Linked DNA regions of Alloyangia pacifica. Each later gene encodes a partner of the first gene's protein in a complex. Links are inferred from orthologs where the notes say so. Each region holds a gene or a part of one and is shown in the gene's direction. Other genes may lie near its edges.

Region 1 (4,470 bases):
GCGCCGCCAATGACGATGTTCTGCGGCGTCGAGCGCTTCAGCCACATGGTGTAGATCACCACGTAGAAGAAGATGGTGAAAGCCAGCAGCCCCCCCGCGAGCACGTTGGTGGCGAGCGCCAGGAAGACGCAGGAGAAGCCCGAGAGCGCGAGCCCGATGGCCAGTGCCTCGCCGGCCTGCACGCGGCCCGAGGGGATCGGACGCTTGGCGGTGCGCTTCATCACCGCGTCGATGTCGGCGTCCCACCACATGTTCAGCGCGCCCGAGGCGCCGCCACCCACGGCGATGAAGAGGATCGCGCAGAAGCCGATGAAGGGGTGAACCGGAACCGGAGCGGCCAACAGGCCGACGAAGGCGGTGAAGACCACCAGCGTCATGACGCGCGGCTTGAGCAGGGCGAAATAATCGCCGAACTGCGCGTCGTACTCGGACACGCGGGCTGCCTGGGCTGCGGGATTGGTGGTGAGGTCGCTCATCTGGGTCTCGATTCAGGTCTTGGAAACGCGCCCTCCTCCTCGGGGCGCGCCTCCGTGGTGTAAAGAGTTACGACGCGGCGAGGAACTGGCGCACGTCGACGTAGCCGCCCTCGTCCTGCGAGGCGGCGAGCCAGGCGTCGTAGACCTCCTGGCTGACCACCTTGACGGTGATCGGCATGTAGGCGTGGCTGATGCCGCAAAGTTCCGAGCACTGGCCGAAGAACACGCCTTCGCGCTCGGGCTTGAACCACAGCTCGGCGATGCGGCCCGGAACGGCGTCCTGCTTCACGCCGAAGGCGGGGATGGTCCAGGAGTGGATCACGTCGGCCCCGGTCACCTGCATGACCACGGTCTTGCCCACGGGCACGACCACGGCGCTGTCGGTGGCGAGCAGGAACTCGCTGTCGCTGTAGCCGGCTTCCTGCAGCTGGGCAGAGACCTCGGGGTTCATGCGGTTGTCGCCGCCGGTGGCCGGCGCACCGATCATGTAGCCTTCGTAGCCGAGGTCGGTGCCAACGTATTCATAGCCCCAGTACCACTGGTAGCCGGTGACCTTGATGACCACGTCGCCCTCGGGGATTTCCTGCTGCTTGAACAGCACCGGCAGCGAGAAGGCCCCGATCACCACGAGAATCACGATCGGACCAAGGGTCCAGGCGATCTCCAGCGGCGAATTGTGCGTGAAGCTTTTGGGGTTCGGGTTCGATTTCCTGTTGAAGCGCACCGCGGCGAAGGCCAGCAGCGCGATGACCAGGATGCAGATCGCGGTGATGATGACCAGCAGCATCCCGTCGAGCCAATGAAGATCGCGCGCCAGCTCGGTCGCGGCGGGCTGGAAGCCCACGCCGCCGGCCTGCGGGTGGCCGACCAGCTCCAGCGAGTCCTGCGCCATGGCGGGCGCGGCCTGCACAGCGGCGAGGGCTGCGGCGAGGGTGCCGGTGGCGCGGCCCGTCAGCATCGATAGTTTACGCATGTATCACCTGATCCGGTTGTCATTCTTCTCTGCGGACAGGAGGATTCACCCCCGAGCCGCCGCCCGAAGAGCCTCCTCCCTGTTGTTGTGGACTTTAAAAAGCACATTGCGCCCATCAAATAAAGATGAACGCTTGCGGCAAAAGCGCACTTTTTTGATCCAGATCAAATCTAAAAGGATGATCCCATGAGCGAAAGCCCCTTCCGGCCCTTTGAAACGGCCCTCGATCTGGACCGCACACTGGGGCAGCTGCGTAATGCTGTCGCGGGGGCGGATGACGGCGAATTGTTCCTCGAACGCCGCCGCGGCGAGGCTTTGGTGCTCGACGACGGGCGAATCAGGACCGCCAGCTACGACGCCTCCGAGGGATTCGGCCTGCGCGCGGTGCGTGGCGAGGTGGCGGGCTACGCCCATTCCACCGAGATCTCAGAACAGGCGATCACCCGCGCCGTCGAGACCGCCCGTCTTGCGGTCGGCGATGGCGGCGGCGTCCTCGCCCCGCCGCCCGCGGGCACCAACCGCAAACTCTACACTGACGCAGATCCGATTGCGGGGCACAGCTTCTCGGTCAAGCTCGAGACGCTGCGCGAGATCGACGCCTTTGCCCGCGACCTCGATCCGCGGGTGGTGCAGGTGACGGCCACCATCGCCGCGTCGTGCCAAGAGGTCGCGATCCTGCGGCCCGAGGGCGGGCTGGTCTCGGACGTGCGGCCGATGACGCGCGTCACCGTGTCCGTCATCGTCGAGGAGAACGGCCGGCGCGAGCAGGGGGCGGCCTCGGGCGGCGGGCGCTACCTGCTGGACGGGCTGCTGGAGCCGTCGGCCTGGCAGGCGCAGGCGCGCGAGGCGCTGCGCGTGGCGCTCGTCAACCTGCGGGCCGAGGATGCGCCCGCCGGGGTCATGGACATCGTGCTCGGGCCGGGCTGGCCGGGCATCCTTCTGCACGAGGCAGTGGGCCACGGGCTCGAGGGCGACTTCAACCGCAAGGGCAGCTCGGCTTTCGCCGGCCTGATGGGCCAGCGCGTTGCGGCACCGGGCGTTACGGTGGTCGACGACGGCACTCTGCCGGATCGCCGCGGCTCGATCTCGGTGGACGACGAGGGCACGCCCTCGGCGCGCAACGTGCTGATCGAGGACGGCATCCTCGTGGGCTACATGCAGGACCGGCAGAACGCCCGGCTGATGGGGGTCGCGGCCACCGGCAACGGTCGCCGCGAGAGCTATGCCCATGCGCCCATGCCGCGGATGACCAACACGATCATGGAGGGCGGTGCCGCCGACCCGCAGGACATCGTGGCGGACCTCAAGGACGGCATCTGGGCGGTGGGCTTCGGCGGCGGCCAGGTGGACATCACCAACGGCAAGTTCGTCTTCTCCTGCACCGAGGCCTACCGGGTGAAGAACGGCAAGGTCGGCGCCCCGGTGAAGGGCGCGACGCTGATCGGCGACGGGGCGACCGCGCTGCAGCACGTGCGGGCGCTGGGGAATGACATGGCGCTCGACCCGGGTATGGGCAATTGCGGCAAGCAGGGGCAATGGGTGCCGGTGGGCGTGGGCCAGCCGACCGTGATGATCGGCGGGCTGACCGTGGGCGGCGCCGGCAGCTGAGGCCCGGCGCCGCGCAGCGGGCGCGGGGCTGGGTTCGGGGCGAGGGGCGCTGCCCCTCGCGCTCCCCGGAACGCTTGGCCCAGGACGACAGGGCGGACGCCGTGCAGCGCGGCGCTTCATGCTTGCTTAACCAGTCATCGGGTAGAGAGGATCTCGCAAGAGGCGGGATCAGGATGACCGGGCCCAGACAGACTTCCAACCACCCCCCACTCCCACCCACCACGGAAGCCGACCGGCTGGACTGGCTCCGTCTCTTGCGCTCGCGCCGAGTGGGGCCATCGACCTTCTGGCGGCTGCTGTCGGAACATGGAACGGCCGCGGCGGGGCTGGCGGCGCTGCCTGCTGTGGCGGCCGAGGCCGGTGTCGAGGACTACAGGACCTGTCCCGCGGGCGTGGTCCTGGCCGAACTCGAGGCCGGCACGCGTGCCGGGGCCCGATTGGTGTTTCGTGGCGGGCCGGACTACCCGCCCGCGCTTGCCGAGCTGGAGGATGCGCCGCCGCTGCTTTGGGTGATCGGGCAGGGACCGCTGCTGCGCCGCCCCACCGTCGCGCTGGTGGGCGCACGCAATGCCTCGTCGCTCGGGGCCCGCACGGCGCGGCTGCTGGCGCGCGGGCTTGCCGAGGCTGGCTGGCTGGTGGTGTCGGGTCTGGCGCGCGGCATCGACGCCGAGGCGCACCGCGCGGCGCTGGAGGGTGCCGGCGGCGGCACGGCGGCGGTCATGGCTGGCGGCGTCGACGTCATTTACCCCAAGGACAACGCGATGCTTGCCGCCGAGATTCGGGCGCGCGGTGTGCTGCTGTCCGAGCAGCCCATGGGCGTGCAGCCGCAGGCCCGGCATTTCCCGACACGCAACCGCATCGTCTCGGGCATGGCTCGGGGTGTCGTGGTGATCGAGGCGGCGGTGAAGTCTGGCTCGCTGATCACCGCGCGCTGCGCGCTCGACCAGGGGCGCGAGGTCCTGGCGGTGCCGGGCCATCCGCTCGACGGGCGGGCCGGGGGCTGCAACCTGCTCTTGCGGGACGGCGCCCAGCTGGTGCGCCATGCCGAAGACGTGATCGAAGCGCTGGCCCGGCCGGAGCCGCCCGACCTCGTGGAGGTGATCGAGGAGATTCCTGCGCCGCCGCCCGAGCGCCGCAGCCGGGCCGAGACGCTGGCACTGCATCAGCGCATCCTCGACCGGCTCGGACCAGTGCCGGTGCCCGAGGATCAGGTGATCCGCGACCTTGGCGGCGCGGTCGGGCAGATCGCCCCGGCGCTCACCGATCTGGAGCTCGAGGGCCGGCTTGAACGCCGTCCCGGCGGGCTGCTCAGCCGCCCTTCCTGATCCCGGGTTCCGCGCCAGATCGCGGCAATCTTCCTTTGTTGCAAGGGGCCCGCGAGCGTCCCACATTGACATTTCCCCCTTGCGTCCC
Region 2 (4,448 bases), on another replicon or contig:
TCTCCGATCCTGAGTTTCCCGCAGGGCATACTCTGCTGCGCTGCCGATGGCAAAGGCGATGTCGGCGCGCCGCCTCCCTGCGCTGGCACCGCTATGCGTTCGCGTTCTTGGCAAATCCCCGCAAGGCGCCTATGTCTGCGCCATGGCAAAGAACAGATTCCACGAGGGCTCCGGCCCCAGCCAGAGACAGCTTCGTGTCGGCGAACTCATTCGCCGCACCTTGGCGGACGTGCTCAACCGCGGCGAGGTGCACGACCCCGAGCTGAACCGGCTTTCGATCACCGTCGGCGAAGTTCGGGTCTCTACCGATCTCAAGGTTGCAACCGCCTATGTCGTGCCGCTCGGCGGCAAGCAGGAAGGCAATATGTTCGAGCTGCTCGAGCGCAACAAATCCGAGTTGCGCCGCCTCGTCTCGAAGGAGCTGACGCTGAAATACGCGCCGGAGCTGCGCTTCCGCCACGATGAGACCTTCGACCGGCTCGACGAGACCCGCCGCCTGTTCTCGCAGGAGGCCGTGCGCCGCGACGTCGAGGGACAGGACGCGGACGGGGACGACGACGCGTGAGGCTTCGCGCGGGCTTCACTGCGCTGGCGCTTGCGGCTGCGGCGCTGCTCCCGTCGCTGCTGCCGTCGCAAGCGGGGGCCGTCAGCTGCGAGGGTGCCAGCCACGAGGGCAAGCGCTACACGCTCTGCACCGTGGGCGCCGACGAGGACCTGCGCACCTTCCTGCGCGCGCCCGACGGCACGGTCTGGGGACATTTCTCGACCCTCGACGCCGCGCTGCGCCAAAAGGGCGAGAGGCTGGCCTTTGCGATGAACGCCGGCATGTACCACGAGGACCGCGCGCCGGTCGGCCATTACGTCGAGAACGGCCAGGAGGAGATGCGCGTCATCTCCAGCCCCGGGCCCGGCAATTTCGGCATGCTGCCGAACGGCGTGCTCTGCATCGGCGCCGGCGAGGCGCAGGTGTATGAGACCCGCGATTTTCTCACCCGCAAGCCCGACTGCCGCTATGCCACGCAGTCGGGGCCGATGCTGGTGATCGACGGCGAGCTGCACCCGCGCTTCCTGCCCGACAGCAACTCGCGCTACATCCGCAACGGGGTCGGCACCACGGCCGACGGCAAGACGCTGGTTTTTGCCATCTCCGAGGAGCCGGTGAGCTTCTACGAGTTCGGCACGCTGTTCCGGGACGGGCTGAAGATGCCCAACGCGCTGTTCTTCGATGGCAACGTCTCGCGGCTCTTCGCGCCGGAGGTCGGCAGGACAGACATTGGACGGACGCTTGGGCCGCTCATCGGCGTGGTGGTTCCGGCCGAGTAAGGCGGTGGGGGCAAGCTCCGCGGCCCACCAAATCAACTTGACGACATACCGGAGGCGACATGGACGGCACAGAGCGCAACCACCCGGCGGCCCGGGACCTGCAGGGGCTGACCGCGCAGCTGCTCGAGGCCGCGCGCAAGGCCGGCGCAGACTCGGCGGACGCCATTGCCATCGACGGCACCTCGCTCAGCATCGACGTGCGCGCCGGCGCTCTGGAGCACGCCGAGCGCTCCGAGGGCGTCGACGTCGGCCTGCGCGTGCTGCTTGGCCAGCGCAGCGCGGTGGTCTCGACTTCGGATGTGAAGCCCGCGACGCTGGCGGCCCTGGCCGAACGCGCCGTGGCGATGGCGCGCGAGGCGCCCGAGGATCCCTTCGCCGGGCTTGCCGATCCGTCGCAGCTGGCGACCGGCTGGGATCTGGATGCACTCGAGCTGGCGGATCCGTCCGCCGACCCTGCGCCCGATGCGCTGCAGCGCGATGCCCTCGAAGCCGAGGCGGCGGCGCTGGCGGTCGAGGGCGTGAGCCAGGTGCAGTCGGCCTCGGCCTCCTACGACGCGCAGCGAGTGTTCCTCGCGGCCAGCAACGGCTTTGCCGGAGGCTATGCGCGCACCGCCCGCTCGACCTCCTGCGTTGCCATCGCCGGGAGCGGGCTGGGGATGGAGCGCGACTACGACGGCGACAGCCGCACGTTCCAGTCCGACCTGCGCAGCCCCGCCGAAATTGGTCACCGCGCCGCGACCCGGGCGCTCGACCGGTTGAACCCGCGCAAGCCCAAGACCGGGGCCTACCCGGTGCTCTTTGACGAGCGCATTGCGTCTTCGCTGATCGGTCACCTGGTGGCCGCCGCGAATGGCGCCTCAGTGGCGCGAGGCGGGTCCTGGCTGCGCGACGCGCTCGGCGAGCCGGTGCTGCCGGACGGCATCTCGCTGATCGAGGACCCGCACCGCCCGCGCATCTCGGGCTCGCGCCCCTTCGATGCCGAGGGGCTGCCGACGCAGCGCCGCGCGCTCGTCAAGGATGGCGTGCTGACGGGATGGTCGCTCGATCTCGCCACCGCCCGCAAGCTGGGCATGGCGCCCACCGGCAACGCCGCGCGCGGCACCTCGTCGGGGCCCTCGCCGACCGCCTGGAACCTCGAGCTGACGCAGGGCGACAAATCGCCCGAGCAGCTCATCGCCGAGATGGGCCGCGGCTTGGTGGTGACGTCGATGATCGGCGCGACGATCAACCCCAACACCGGCGACTACTCGCGCGGCGCCGCAGGCTGGTGGGTGGAAAACGGCGAGATCGCCTATCCCGTCTCGGGGGTCACCATCGCTGGCAACCTGCGGCAGATGCTGCGCGCGCTGGTGCCGTCGAACGACGCCCGGCCCTGGCTGTCGCGGGTCGTGCCCTCGCTGCTGGTCGAGGGGCTGACGCTTGCCGGCGAGTGATCCCGCTCCGGGTCACGCCGCCGATCGCGCGCTGCTCGAGCGCGCGGCCCGCGCGGCGGGCGAGATTGCGCTCTCCTTCACCGGGGACGCGCTCGATGTCCGGTACAAGGCCGCCGACGGCAGCCCCGTGACCGCCGCCGATCTCGCGGTCAACGCCCGGCTCGAAGAGCTGTTGCGCAGCGCCCAGCCGGATTACGGCTGGCTGTCGGAGGAAAGCGTCGACAATGCCGCGCGCCGCGCCGCCGAGCGGGTGTTCATCGTCGATCCCATCGACGGCACCCGCTCGTTCATCGCCGGAGAGGACACCTGGGCGCATTCGCTGGCGGTGGCCGAGAACGGCGTGATCACCGCAGCCGCCATCTATCTTCCGAAGCGGGACCTGCTCTATAGCGCCGCGCTCGGACAGGGCGCGGTGCTGAACGGCGTACCGCTGCGCACCACCCTGACCGGCACGCTGGACGACGCCGAAGTGCTGGCCCCGCGACCGGTGATCGACAGCCCCTACTGGCGCGTGCCGCTGCCGCCGATCCGCCGCGCGCATCGTCCCTCGCTCGCCTACCGGCTGGGGCTGGTGGCCGAGGGGCGCTTTGATGCCATGCTGACCTTTCGCCCGACCTGGGAGTGGGACATCGCTGCCGGAACGCTGCTGCTGCAGGAAGCCGGGGCCAGGGTCACGGACCGGCTCGGGCGCCCGCTAAGGTTCAACGCCCGCCACCCGCAGCATCCCGGAGTGGTCGCCGCCAACCCGGCGCTGCACGCCGACATCATGGGGCGGCTGACGCTGGCGCTTTGATCGTTCCGAGCCTTCCATAGACATGTGAACCAGCGGCGTAACGCTGACCTGCGGTAGAATCTTGACGCTGCGGGTGCAGAAAGTAGGTTGCGCGCGTCTGTACGGGAAAGGACCCCCCATGCCCCAACGTCTCCACCTCGTCTTCGGCGGCGAGCTCGTCACCCCCGAGAAGTCCGTCTTCAAGGACGTGAACGACATCCACATCGTCGGCATGTTCCCCGATTACGCCTCTGCCTACGACGCTTGGAAGGCCGAGGCGCAGCGCACCGTGGACAACGCCCACATGCGCTACTTCATCGCCCACATCCACCGCCTGCGGGACGAGGAAACCGAGGTCTCCGCGACCGAAGAACTCGGCTGACACCCATGGCGCGCAGGCCGTTCTCCCTGTCGGCCTACATGGCCTATGCGCGTGGCCGCGGGGCGACGCCGGGCTCGGCGCCCCGCGCCCGGCCCGACGGGGCGCTGCTCTGGTTGCACGCCGGAGGCCCGGGCTCGGCCCGGGCCCTCTCGGCGCTGGCAACCCGGATGAAAATCCAGCGTCCCGAACTGGGGCTGCTGATCACCGGCGAGCCCGACCACGCGCCCGAGGGCGCTTTGCATGCCGATCTGCCCGGCGAGAGTCCGTCCGAGATCGCCGCCTTCGTCGCGCATTGGCGCCCGCAGCTCGGCTTCTGGACCGGGCAGGAGTTGCGCCCGGCGCTGCTGCAGAGGCTGCAACAGATCGGCACTCGGCTGGTGCTGCTCGACGCGCGCGACGCGCCCTGGACCAGCCCCGCGCCCAGCTGGGTGCCCGATCCCACCGCCGCGACGCTGCATTTTTTTGATCGCATCTGCCCGGTGGACGAGCCGGCCCGTCGTCGCCTCCGCCGCGCAGGGGTCGAGGAGAGCGTCATGCC

Evidence for each region. The genes of interacting proteins can lie anywhere in the genome.
Region 2: the proteins of tldD (region 1) and CEW88_RS13950 are in contact, whole or in part, in a solved structure (PDB 5NJ9), measured with the Escherichia coli proteins. The link is inferred for Alloyangia pacifica from one-to-one orthologs.

The regions. Positions count from the first base shown.
Region 1 is NZ_CP022189.1:2,222,185-2,226,654, reverse strand. Bases 983-3,846 are described here. They hold tldD (metalloprotease TldD), read left to right. Parts: upstream 983-1,635; coding sequence 1,636-3,057; downstream 3,058-3,846. Other genes in these bases: dprA (DNA-processing protein DprA), read left to right, coding at 3,231-3,846; coxB (cytochrome c oxidase subunit II), read right to left, coding at 983-1,449. Outside these bases: cyoE (heme o synthase), read right to left, coding at 1-476; more of coxB, read right to left, coding at 544-982; more of dprA, read left to right, coding at 3,847-4,382. UniProt on the Escherichia coli protein: Metalloprotease involved in CcdA degradation. Suppresses the inhibitory activity of the carbon storage regulator (CsrA).
Region 2 is NZ_CP022190.1:203,047-207,494, forward strand. Bases 728-3,569 are described here. They hold CEW88_RS13950 (TldD/PmbA family protein), read left to right. Parts: upstream 728-1,382; coding sequence 1,383-2,756; downstream 2,757-3,569. Other genes in these bases: CEW88_RS13945 (phosphodiester glycosidase family protein), read left to right, coding at 728-1,323; CEW88_RS13955 (inositol monophosphatase family protein), read left to right, coding at 2,743-3,549. Outside these bases: 30S ribosome-binding factor RbfA, read left to right, coding at 143-565; more of CEW88_RS13945, read left to right, coding at 562-727; CEW88_RS13960 (DUF4170 domain-containing protein), read left to right, coding at 3,668-3,910; CEW88_RS13965 (3-deoxy-D-manno-octulosonic acid transferase), read left to right, coding at 3,916-4,448.